Regions from separate parts of the Acidovorax sp. SRI_002 genome, predicted to be linked through region 2. Evidence: predicted binding sites of a transcription regulator. Region 2 holds the regulator's gene; each other region holds the start of a gene.
The links. The regulator FNR, encoded in region 2, switches genes on or off when oxygen is low (the NO sensors DNR and NnrR bind a similar motif). The targets are predictions, from matches to a motif close to TTGATNNNNATCAA.

Region 1 (4,207 bases), 110 kb from region 2:
AGCGCTTGATGGATAAGCGTAAATAGCTATAAAAATAGTAGTAATCAGCAGTCAGTGCGCCACGGGGCACACGCCTTTGGGTGCCCCACCGGCCAGCGCATGGCTGCGCGCATCGGCCAGCGCCGCAGCGGTGGGCACCTCGGTGGGCCAGCCCGCCAGGTGCTGTTGCGCCACGCGGCTCAGCGCCGTGATCCAGTGGCTGTTGTCGTTCAGGCAGGGGATGTAGTGAAACTCCTGCCCGCCTGCGTGCAGGAACGCCTCGCGCACTTCCATGTTGATTTCTTCCAGCGTCTCCAGGCAGTCGCTGGTGAAGCCGGGGCACACCACGTCCACCCGGCGTGTGCCCGCCTTGCCCAGGGCCTCGATGGTGGGCTGGGTGTAGGGTTCCAGCCACTTGGCCTTGCCAAAGCGCGACTGGAAGGTGATGCGGTAGCGGTCTTCGCGCAGGCCCAGGCGCTCGGCCAGCAGGCGGCCGGTCTTTCGCGACTCGCAGTGGTAGGGGTCGCCCAGGTGCAGCGTACGTTCGGGCACGCCGTGAAAGCTCATCACCAGCTGGTCGGGTTGGCCGTGGGTCTTCCAGTGCGATTCGATGGTGCGGGCCAGCGCGTCGATGTAGCCGGGGGCGTCGTGGTACCGGTTCACAAACCGCAGCTCGGGCACGTTGCGGGTGGCGGCGGCCCAGGTGTAGACGGCGTCGAACACGCTGGCCGTGGTGGTGGCCGAGTACTGCGGATACAGCGGCAGGATGAGGATGCGTGTGGCGCCTTCGGCCTTGAGCGCATCAAGCTGGCTGGCGATGGACGGGTTGCCATAGCGCATGGCATGGCGCACCAGCACCGCGTGGCCCGCCTCGCCCAGCCAGCCGCGCAGCAGCGTGGCCTGCTTGGCCGTCCAGTGCGCCAGGGGCGAGCCCTCGGGCGTCCAGATGCTGGCGTATTTGGCGGCCGACTTGGCCGGGCGCGTGCGCAGGATGATGCCGTGCAGGATGGGTAGCCACACGAGTTTGGGGATCTCCACCACGCGGTGGTCACCCAGGAACTGCGCCAGATAGCGGCGCACGGCCGGGGCCGTGGGTTCGTCTGGCGTGCCCAGGTTGCACAGCAGCACTCCAGTGCGTTCGGCCTGGCCGTGGGTGTAAGGGGGTTCGGTGTGGAAGGGTGAGCGCATGCCCCGATTGTGGCAAACGGACCGGCCCTTCGGTGACCGTGGAGTATTCTCTGCAGACCATGCCCGATTCCCCCGCTGAACTGCCCGCTGCCCAGCCCACCGCGCTGCAGCTGGACACCTCCCGCATCCGCGCCATCTCCATCGACCTGGATGACACGCTCTGGCCCATCTGGCCCACCATCACGCGGGCTGAAAACGTGCTGCTGGACTGGCTCACGCACCATGCGCCCGCCACGGCAACCTTGTTCTCCAGCACCGAATCGCTGCGCGCCATCCGCAACCAGATGGTGGCGCTGCGACCCGACCTGCTGCACGACCTGAGCGCGCTGCGGCGCGAGTCCATCCGCCTGGCGCTGACCCAGGCGGGCGACGAGCCTGCGCTGGCCGAACCGGCGTTTGACCTGTTCTTTGCCGAGCGCATGCGCGTGGAGCTGTTTGACGACGCGCACGACACGCTGGCCTTCTTGTCGGCGCGTTACCCGGTGGTGGCGGTGTCCAACGGCAATGCCGATGTGCACCGCATCGGCATCGGCCACTACTTTCGCCACAGCATCAGCGCGTCGGAGTTTGGCGTGGCCAAGCCCGATGCGCGCATTTTTCACGCTGCCGCCACGGCCGTCGATGTGCTACCCCACGAGGTGCTGCACGTGGGCGACGACGCCACGCTGGATGCGCAGGGCGCGCTGAACGCGGGCATGCAGGCCGTGTGGATCAACAGCGCCAACCACCCCTGGCCGCACGACGACACACCGCCGCATGCCACGGTGGACAGCCTCACTGCGCTGTGCAGGCTGTTGGCCTGACGGGCTTCCCTCGGTTCGATTTCTTGCCTCAGGTCAAGGTTTGGGCGTGCGGTGGTTGAAGCCGCTGCCCGATGAAGTCACACTCACCCGTCGCTGAGCGACCCCTCCCAACATGCCCCGTAATCCCCCGCCATTGCCCGCCATCCGCACCATCGGCCTCATGCAACCCATGGCCTGGCTGGTGCTGGCCTGGCGCGACATGGCGCGCGCGGGCTGGATCAGCTTTGCGCATGGGCTGGCGCTCACGCTGTTCGGGGCGGCCATCTTTGCGGTGGGGCACCACCGCTTCTGGCTGCTGGCGGGGGCGCTGTCGGGCTTTCTGGTGGTGGCGCCGGTGCTGGCCACCAGCCTGTATGCGCTGAGCCGCGCGCTGGAGCGCCGCGAAAGCGCCAACCTGGGCGTGGTGCTGAAGACATGGTTCAACTGGCAGAACAGCCATGTGAACAAATGGGGCAACGACTACTGGTGCATGGTGCAGTTTGGCGCCCTGCTGGCGCTGGCGGCTTCGGGCTGGGTCATGACATCGGCGGCGCTCATCACGCTGCTGGCGCCGGTGCCCATCGAAACGCCGCTCGACTTTCTGCGCCACGTGGTTATGGCGCGCGATGGCTGGTTGTTTGAAATCTGGCTGGCCCTGGGCAGCCTGATGGCCGCGCCGATTTTTGCGTCCAGTGTGGTGGCCATGCCGCTGCTGCTGGATCGCCGCGCCACGCTGCTGCAGGCGGTGCTGACCAGCTGGCAGGCCGTGGTGGTCAACCCGCTGCCCATGGCGTTCTGGGCGGCGATCATCCTGGGCTTTACCTTGCTGGGCCTGGGCTCGCTGCTGCTGGGCCTGATCGCCGTGATGCCCATGCTGGGCCACGCCAGCTGGCACGCCTACCGCGACCTGGTGGATGCATCCAGCCTGCCCGAGCGCGACCTGGCTGCACCCGCTGCAACAGCGCGCACGCCTGGAGGGGCATCGTGATTTTTGGCTTCACCGAGGCGCAGATCTCGGGCTTCTTCCTCACCTACGGCGTGGGGGCGTTCATCGTCTACATGCTGTTCATCATCGGCCAGCTGGCATGGGAGTCCAAGGCCGGGCGGTTTGGCACTTTTGTGCTGTTTTTGGGCCTGGGCGTGGGGTTTCTGGGGTTCCTGGCCAAGGTGGTGATCCAGTGGTGGCTGGAGAAGTGAGCGGGCCAGAGGTCCTCTGAGACCTCCGTACGGGCTCTGCAGCAGCCGCCTCAGCGGGGCCAGGACCGCAGGCCCAGCTCCTGCGCCAGCTGGCGGTAGTCGGCCAGACTGCGTTGCACGAACTCATCCAGCGCCGCGCCGGTGCGCGCAAACGGGTACAGGCCGTACTGGCTGCACAGCGCGGCATAACCGGGTGCGGCCAGCGCATCGGCGAAAGCCATGACCCAGGCACGCACGGCGGCATCGGGGGCGGTGGCGGCCATGTACAGGCCGCGCACCGTGGGCCAGACAAGGTCCACGCCCTGTTCGCGCGCCGTGGGCAGGTCGGCCAGGGCGCCGGGCAGGCGGGCCTGGGCCAGCACGGCCAGAAAGCGCAGGGGTGCGCCTTTTTCCAGGGCCTGCCGGGCCTCGGCCGCATCGCCGGTGAAGACACCGATGTGGCCGCCGCGCAGGGCCTTGAGCGCCTCGCCGCCGCCTTCGAATGACACAAAGCGCATGCGCTTGGGGTCCTGCCCGGCAGCGCGGGTCAGCAGGGCGGCTTTTATCCAGTCCTGGCTCCCCAGGGTGCCGCCCGCGCCAAACACCACGCGGGCCGGGTCCTTGCGCAGCGCGGCCACCACGTCTTGCAGGCGCTGGTGGGGCGAATCGCGGTGCACGGCCACCACGCCGTAGTCGGTGCCCAGCGTGGCGATCCAGCGCACGGCGCTCACCGGGTGCGGGCCGAAGCGGCCCTGTGCGATGTTGAGCAGCGAGCCGCTGGAGAACGCCACCAGCGTGCCTGGCCCGCCCAGCCGTCCGGTGGCAACCTGGTCAAACGCCATGGCACCGATGCCCCCGGGCAGATAGCGTGTGTGCATCGGTGGGCGTGCGGGGCGCACGGCTTGCACGGACTGCGTGGCCAGGCCGCAGGTCAGGTCGAACCCGCCGCCGGGGCGGGAGGGGGCGATGCATTCGGCGGGCTCCTGCGATGCGTCGGCCGCCCACGCAGCAGGCCCGTGCGCAGCGCCTGAAGTGCCCGCCAGTGCTGCCAGCCACTGCAGGGCGCGGCGGCGGGGCAGGGT
Region 2 (4,207 bases):
AATGCCACGCACAAAGAACCAGCCCATGGCAGTGACCTCGACCCCATCGGGCCGCACCACCACAAGCCCCTGCTCGGCCATGGTTTCCAGTTGCGCCAGCTCCGCAGAGAAGTAGTGGCGAAAGTCGATCAACCACGCTTGCTCCATGGGCTCAAACAACAGCTCGCCTTGGCACATCAAGGCCATGATGACCGCGCGGCGCACGAGATCGTCGCGCGTCAGGGCCAACCCACGAACGACGGGCAGGCGCCCCTGGTTCAGAAAATCGTAATACTCATCCAGGGTCTTGGCATTTTGGCTGTAGGTGGCTCCGACACGGCCAATCGCAGACACACCCAGGCCGATCAGGTCGCAATCAGGTTGCGTACTGTAGCCCTGGAAGTTGCGGTGCAGACGCCCCTGGCGCTTGGCGACTGCCAATGCATCCTCAGGCAATGCAAAGTGGTCCATGCCCACATACACGTACCCAGCATCCATGAAGGCGTCCAGCGAACGGGAGAGCATCGACACCTTGCCTGCAGCCGCTGGCAACTCGGCCGAAACAATACGGCGCTGAGGCTTGAAACGTTCTGGCAGATGGGCATACGCGTACAACGCGATACGGTCAGGCCGCAGCTGCGTAACCTGGGCCAGCGTGCGGTCAAACGACTCTGGCGTCTGCCGAGGCAGGCCGTAGATCAAATCCACATTGATGGATTCAAAACCCAGCGAACGTGCGGACTCCACCAGCGAAAACACCTGCTCGGCAGGCTGTATGCGGTGAACAGCCTTTTGAACCTCGGGATCGAAATCCTGCACCCCAAAGCTCAGTCGGTTGAACCCCAGTTCCGCCAGCACTGCAAGGCGGTCCGCATTGACGGTGCGAGGGTCCACCTCAATCGAATACTCCCCGCCCGGCGCCAACGAAAAGCTGCGTTTGAGCATGCCCATCAGCTCCCGCAAGCCCTCGTCCGATAAAAAAGTGGGCGTGCCACCACCCAGGTGAAGCTGGCTCACCACCTGCCCCGTGCCGCAGTGTGCTGTGTGCAAGTCAATCTCGCGGCTCAAATACCGCAAGTACACCTCTGCCCGATCATGGTGTTTGGTGATGATCTTGTTGCATGCGCAGTAGTAACACAGGGACTCGCAAAAGGGGATGTGCACGTACAAAGACAGCGGCAAGGCCTTCGTCATGGAGCCCAGCCTGCGCTGCTCCAAGGCAAGCGCGTAGTCGTCCTGCCCAAAGGCCTCGACGAAACGGTCAGCTGTTGGGTAAGAGGTATAACGGGGCCCTGGCACGTCGAAACGGCGCAGCAGCTCGGGCGAAACAGCGGTCATGGGCAAATTCCTTGCGTACACTTCGACTGTGCCGTAAGCTGCACTCCACGTCCTTGACCTGCATCAAGTGATGGGCCGGGACGAACAGCGACAATTTGATGCACATCAGTCGCCCACCCGCACCCAAAGGCCCAGCCTGTTAGGCATATGGGGCGATATGCTCAAACCTTACCCAGCCTCTGTGCCTATGAACCCGCTCACCATCAAAGTCGCCTGCTCCAACTGCAACCTGCGCGAGCTGTGCATGCCGGTGGGGCTGAGCGAGGAACAGCTGCAACGCATTGACGAGGTCGTTGCCGTTCGCCGCAAGATCAAACGCGGTGGAACCCTTTTCCGCAACGGCGAATCCTTCACCTCGCTCTATGCCATTCGAACCGGCTTCTTCAAAACATGTGTAGCCACCGAAGACGGGCGTGACCAGGTCACGGGTTTTCAGATGGCAGGCGAGATCATCGGCCTTGATGGCATCGTGAATGACCACCACACCTGCGATGCGGTGGCCCTGGAAGACGCGGAAGTCTGCGTCATGCCGTTTGACCGCATCGAAGAACTGTCCCGCGAAGTCACCGCATTGCAGCACCATGTGCACAAGATCATGAGCCGCGAGATTGTCCGCGAGCATGGCGTGATGCTGCTCCTGGGCAGCATGCGCGCTGAGGAGCGCCTGGCCGCGTTCCTGCTCAACCTGGTTCAGCGCCTGCACGCCCGGGGGTTCTCGCAGTCCGAGCTCGTGCTGCGCATGACCCGCGAAGAGATCGGTAGCTACCTGGGCCTCAAGCTCGAAACCGTGAGCCGCACCTTCTCCAAGTTCGTGGAAGAAGGCATTGTCGAGGTCAAGCAGCGCCATGTGCGCATCCTGGAGACCGAGGCCCTCAAGCGCATCGTGAACAACCAGCAAGCCTGCCACTGAACCTGCTGTCGTCTGCCATCCTGGCAGTCCTTACCACATTACCTTTGCCAATAGGTGGCACTACCGCTCAAGGGCACGATGATGTCTTGCGGCAGTCATCGGGACGCTCGCCTTCGGGAACCGGGCAACGGTTAAGTTCAAACGGTGACATGGCCAGCAGCGTGGTCAACGCGCTGGATGCCATCGTGATCATCCAGAACGCAAAAAAGGCCAGCGTGTACACGCCCTGCCGTGACAATGCCAACGGCTGCCCAAACCAGTGCAGGTCTTGCGGATCCACCATCGCAAAAACCAGCATTTCCATCACACCGGCCATCAAAAAGGCCGGCCAGGCAATCCACATCACGCGTTGCATCCACATTGGTTTGTCTCCTGGTAAGGCCGTGCAGGCATGCTGCCCGGCCAGGTGGGTTCAGCGCGGCTGGTCCTGGACCGGGGTGGCAGCGTGGTTGCGGCCCTTCATGGCTGGCAACAGGCTTTTTTCTGGGGTGGCCAGTGTCTTGTTGATCTCGATGCCCTGGCGGTAATAATCTTCCGCGACCACAGGGTCGGGGCGCGATATCGCGAGCCACAGGGTCACAAACCCTGCAATGATCACGATCACGGGACCGGCGATGATCAGCCACACATGGCCAAACCTCCACCAGGGTGCAGCGGCAGAAGGGGCAGTGCCGAGGGCGGAACTGGATGGCATGGTGCTTACTCCTCAAAAATTATCTTGCTCAAAGCAAGACCCGCGAAGGTCTTGCACCCGGGCGCGCGCTGCGTTATCGCGGCACCAGAAACACGGATTTCTCGCTCACATGGGCGTCCGCGCCCAAGGCCTGCACATCGAACTGCACGGCATGTGATCCTGAAGGGGCTGATCCATAGGGTATCTGCAGACGGACGGCCACCCACCGGGACTCCGCCGCACCGATGTCCACCTCGGCATCAGAAGCGACTTCCAGCCCTTCAAGGCCACGCACACTGATGCGATAGCGCTGGGGGCCTTCAGTGGCGTTCATGATCTGCAGGCGGTAGATGTTCTCCAGCTTTCCACCCGCCACGATGCGCGACAGCGCCGCCCGATCACGCACCACATCCACCTTCAAAGGCGTGCGTGTGACAAGGCTGGCCATCATGCCTACGCACAGGGCCACCAGAACCGCGCTGTATATCAGCACTCGTGGCCGCAGCACACGGCGCAGGATCTGCGACTGACTCCACCGTTTGGCCACGCCATTCTGCGTAGAAAACCGGATGAGCCCGCGCGGATACTGCATCTTGTCCATCACGGTATTGCAGGCGTCCACGCACAGGCCACAGCCGATGCATTCGTACTGCAAGCCCTTGCGAATGTCGATGCCCACAGGGCACACCTGCACACACAGCGAGCAGTCAATGCAATCGCCCAACCCCTGGGCCTTGTAGTCGATGTTCTTCTTGCGCGGCCCACGCTGCTCACCGCGTTCTGGGTCGTAGGTAACGATCAGCGTGTCCTTGTCGAACATGGCGCTCTGAAAGCGCGCATAGGGACACATGTATTTGCACACCTGTTCGCGCATATAGCCGGCATTGCCATAGGTGGCAAAGCCATAGAACAGTACCCAGAAAATCTGCCAGCCACCCTGCACCGCCAGCAGCTCTGCCCCGAGTTCGCGGATGGGCACGAAATAGCCCACGAACGTGAACCCCGTCCACAACGCCACGGCAATCCAGATGACCTGCTTAAAAAACTTCTTGCGAACCTTCTCGAAGGTCCAGGGCCCATTGTCCAGCCGAAGCCGTGCACTGCGATCACCTTCGATCTTGTGCTCGATCCACATGAACATTTCGGTGTAGACCGTTTGCGGGCACGCAAATCCACACCAAAGCCGCCCCGCCACCGCCGTAAACAGGAACAGCGACAACGCCGAGATAATGAGCAGGCCCGTGAGATAGATGAAATCCTGGGGGTACAGAACCAGGCCGAAGATGTAGAACCGCCGAGCCCCCAGG
Region 3 (4,207 bases), on a different contig from region 2:
TGGCGGCGTGAGCCTGGGCTGTGGCCTGTCGCACCACTTTCAGTGGCTCGATACGGGCGCCAACCAGTGGCTCGATGCTGATCTGCCCGAGGTCATGGACCTGCGCCGCGAGCTGCTGCCGGTGCGCTGCCCGCGCACGCGCCATGCCACGGTGGACATCACGCAGCCTGGCTGGTGGCAGCGGCTGGGGCTGCCAAAGGAGGAAGGGGAGGGCGATGGCGCGGGCGTGCAGCCGGTGTTCATCGTCTGCGAAGGGGTGCTCATGTACCTGCAGCCCGCGCAGGTGCAGGCCGTGCTGCGCGAGTTTGCGCAGTGCGCGCCGGAAGGCTCGCGCCTGGTGATTGATGTCATGACGCACCGTGCCGTGGGCCGCGCGGCGCAGCACGCCAGCGTGGGACCCACGGGGGCGGAGTTCCACTGGGGCGTGGGCAGCATGGACGAGCTGACCGCCGCACACCCGCGCCTGGCGCTGCTGCGCCAGCAGAGCGTGTCGGAGTGTTATGGCTGGCCGGGTGTGGTGCTGGAGACCCTGTGGTGGCCGTGGCTGGGGGCGCCGCTGTATGGCATGGCGACCCTCGGCGTGGACGGCGCGTAAAGCTGCTCGCCGGTGGCTGCTTGGCAGCACGCTCCTAGGAGCGCGCCAGCTGCGCCCACACCGGCGCCTTGCCCGTCAGCTGCCCCACGATGGCGGCCTGCAGCGGCGGCAGCCGCCGCGCGCCCTGCAGCACCAGCTGCCGCAGCAGGCGCGGCACGGGGCGCGTGTCGGTATACAGCCGCACGATGGCATTGGTGCCCTCGTACATCGGCCATGCGTGGCGGTGGTGCGCCCGCGCATAGGTGGCCAGGGCTTCGCCATTGCCGATGTCGTGGCCCTGGCTGCGGGCCGCCACCACGGCGGCTGTCAGGCGTTCCACACCGGCCAGACCCAGGTTGTAGCCATGCGCCGTCACGGGGTGCATGCCCACGGCGGCGTCGCCCAGCAGCGCGCAGCGGTGGTCTGCAAAACGCTGTGCATACACGGCCACCAGCGGGTAGGCGTGGCGTTCGCCCTCCAGCTGCAAAGGCCCCAGGCGGTCGCCCAGCTGGGCCTGCACCGTAGCGGCGAAGGCCTGCGGGCTCTGGGCCATCAGCGCACCTGCGTCGGCAGTGCCCGCCGTGACCACCACCGAGCACAGCGCATGCCCCTCTTGGGGGTCATTGGGCAAGGGCAGCACCGCCAGCGTGCGTTCATAGCCAAAACACTCGTGCGCCACGCCGCCATGGGGTTGGGCATGGCGCATGCGGCAGACGATCACGGTGCGGCCAAAGTCCGTCATGCGTGCGCCAATGCCCAGCTGCCGCCGCGTGGCCGAGAAGCGACTGTCCGCCGCCACCAGCAGCGGGGCCTGCAGGCGCTGTGGCGATGGCGCAGGGCCATCGCTGGGGGCACCGGCGGAAGCCTGGGGCAAGTACTCCAGCTCGGCATGGGTGGACTGCGTGGCCACGCGCACCACCTGGGCGCCGGTCACGATGCGGATACCCGGTGTGCGTGCCGCGACGGCATAGGCCGTGCGGCGCAGTGCGTGGTTGGGCACGATGAAGCCCAGAGCCTCCAGCCCCGTACCCTGGGTGCCCAGCTGCAGGGCGCTGCGCTGGCCCAGCGGGCCGTCATGCACCTGCGCTTCGCGGATGGTGCCCACCTCGTGGGGCGCCAGGCCGGCCCAGGTGCCTAGCCGCTGTAGCGTGGCCACGCTGGGGTGGGTGAGCGCGATCTCGCGGCCATCGGGCGCGGGGTGGGCCAGCGTGGCCTCAGACTGCTGTTCGACCACGGTGGTGGAGAACCCGGCCTGCGCCAGGGAAATGGCCAGCGACAGGCCCGCAGGGCCCGCGCCGACGATGAGAACGTCGCTGTGTGAGGAGGAGGTCATGGCAAGAAGACCGGGCGAAGCAGCCCGGCATCCACCCTGCAACCGTGGGGTGGGGCTTGCCATTGTGGGCGGGCACTCCGCGCGGCGGTTTGCCCTGCATCAAGGCAGGGTGCCTGAATGCTATAAATTAAATAGCTAAAAAATGATGCAGGATAAGCGCTAGGGCCTTAAAACATCAAAAATTATGGTGCGTTACGAGCGTGCCGGTTTGCGCGCGCCCTTGGCGGGCTTCTTGCGGGCGCCACCCGCTGGCTTGCCGCGCAGGTGCAGCCCCCAGGTGACCAGCACCCACAGGTACGCCGCCAGCACGCTGTAGGCCGCCATGGCGGCCAGCGACAGCGGTGGTGCGGCGATGGAGCGCGGGCTGGCCATGGTCTCCAGCAGCTGGCGTGTGCCCGTGCCCAGCACCGGCATGGCCGCGCTGCCCGAACGTGCCATGCGTGCCGCCATGAAGATGAAGAACTCCATCAGCAACGCACCGATGACCCAGCAGGCCAGCAGGGCCAGGAGCTGCGCAAACGCCCTGCGGTCGCCCTTGGCCAGGAAGTAGATGGCCGACACCAGCACCAGGGCGGGCAGCAGCAGGGCCAGGACAGGCCAGGCGGACATGAGGAGATGCATCGGAAGAATGTGGGGGCGGATCGGAGAGTGTGTCGGGCAGCGCCAGGGCTGCGGACTGCGAATGATAGAGGAGGCTCCCGGCACCCAGCGCGGCCCCAGGGCAGGGTCTGCCCGTACGGTGGCTATGGGTGCGTGTCGCCGTGCTGTCCCTGGCGGAAGGTGTTCGGTGTGCAGCCCAGCAGCGTGCGGAACGAGGCGATGTACGCGGCGGGGCTCTCGAACTGCAGGGCGTGAGCGATGCCCTTGACCGGGCGGCCCGAGGCCAGCAGATCGAGCGAGGCAATGATGCGCGCACGTTGGCGCCAGGCGCGAAAGCTCAGGCCCGCTTCCGCCGTGAAGCGCCGGGTGAAGGTGCGGTCGGACATCGCGGCCTCGGCCGCGAGTTCGTGCAGCGAGAGCTGCCACTGGTGGGCCTGCAGCAACAGCGCGAGCGCGCGCCGCAGCCCTTCGCTGGCAGGCATCGGCAGGTGGGTGGGCAGACAGGGCGTGTGCTGCAGCGTATGCAGCAGCAGGGACACCATCAGCTGCCGCGTGGGGTGGTCGAACCCGCCGTTGAAGAGCCCCAGCACCAGCTGCTGGATCAGCGGCGACGCGATCACTGCGTGCACCTCGTCCCGGCGCGCAAACGATGCGCACTGCGCCACCAGCGCCGGCTGGCAGTACACCGTGCGCAGGTCGGTGGCAGAGAGGATTTCGATCGCATGGGTGTGGTGCGGGGGCACCCACAGCGCCCGCTGCGGCGGCACGGTCCAGCGCGCGTGGGGTGTCTCCACCAGCATCACGCCCCGCGTGGCAAACACCAGCTGGCCGCTGCGGTGCTGGTGCGCTGGCAAAAGCGTGCCGGCCGCGTGCGTTTTTGCCAGCGTGGCCCACAGGCCGGCGTCTTGGCGCCCTGGCGATGTTTGTTGGCGTTCTGGTGCTGACATGCCGTCCTATTATGAAACCACCTCCTCCCCACTCCTTCCCCGGAACCCGCCCCCAGCCCATGCACACCACCACCTTCCTTGTCCATTCGGGCCGCCAGACGGCCCGCGCCGCCCAGGCCATCAACCCGCCGCTGGTGCGGGCCTCGACCGTCGTGTTCGACACCCTGGCTGCCTACAAACACGCGCACCACCAGACCGTGTTCGACTCGCCGCGCTACGGCCGCTCGGGCACCTCCACCACGTTTGAGCTGCAGCGCTGCATGGCCGCGTTGTCGGGCGCAGAAACCTGCCTGGCCACAGCCAGCGGACTGGCGGCCATCGTGGCCGTGCTCAGTGCCCATGCGGGGCCGGGCCGCCACCTGCTGCTGAACCAGGGTGTGTACGGGCCCACGCGCATCTTCTGCGACCAGGAACTGGTGCCGCAGGGCACCACCGTCGAGTACTTTCCGGAAGGCGCCGACATCGCGCCCTACCTGCGGGACAACACCAGCCTGGTCTACATCGAGACCCCCGCGTCGCTGACCATGGAGATGCTGGACGTGCGCGCCGTGTGCGCGGCGGCACGCCAGCGCCACATCCCGGTGGCGGTGGATGCCACCTGGGGCACGCCGGTGTTTTTTGACGCCCACGCCCTGGGTGTGCACATCGCCATCCATTCGGCCACCAAATACATCAACGGGCACTCCGACCTCATGCTGGGGCTCATCACGGGTTCGCACGCAGACCTGGCCAGCACCCGGCGCTTTTGCGACC

Region 1: a site for FNR is predicted at 1,994-2,007, ahead of AC2YJX_RS15255 (DUF2189 domain-containing protein). Genes of this name have one in related genera too.
Region 3: a site for FNR is predicted at 1,997-2,010, ahead of ubiM (5-demethoxyubiquinol-8 5-hydroxylase UbiM). Genes of this name have one in related genera too.

Annotation. Positions count from the first base shown of each region.
Region 1 is NZ_JBYCZW010000005.1:230,031-234,237, reverse strand. It holds gene hemH (ferrochelatase) at 52-1,167, opposite strand; gene AC2YJX_RS15260 (HAD-IA family hydrolase) at 1,227-1,970, shown strand; gene AC2YJX_RS15255 (DUF2189 domain-containing protein) at 2,083-2,937, shown strand; gene AC2YJX_RS15250 (DUF2788 domain-containing protein) at 2,934-3,146, shown strand; gene AC2YJX_RS15245 (Bug family tripartite tricarboxylate transporter substrate binding protein) at 3,197-4,207, opposite strand, start outside.
Region 2 is NZ_JBYCZW010000005.1:121,431-125,637, forward strand. It holds gene hemN (oxygen-independent coproporphyrinogen III oxidase) at 1-1,317, opposite strand, end outside; gene fnr (fumarate/nitrate reduction transcriptional regulator Fnr) at 1,505-2,227, shown strand; gene AC2YJX_RS14650 (hypothetical protein) at 2,295-2,588, opposite strand; gene AC2YJX_RS14655 (FixH family protein) at 2,640-2,921, opposite strand; gene ccoG (cytochrome c oxidase accessory protein CcoG) at 2,995-4,207, opposite strand, start outside.
Region 3 is NZ_JBYCZW010000003.1:259,575-263,781, reverse strand. It holds gene AC2YJX_RS09360 (class I SAM-dependent methyltransferase) at 1-595, shown strand, start outside; gene ubiM (5-demethoxyubiquinol-8 5-hydroxylase UbiM) at 630-1,907, opposite strand; gene AC2YJX_RS09350 (hypothetical protein) at 2,100-2,516, opposite strand; gene AC2YJX_RS09345 (AraC family transcriptional regulator) at 2,651-3,454, opposite strand; gene metC (cystathionine beta-lyase) at 3,514-4,207, shown strand, end outside.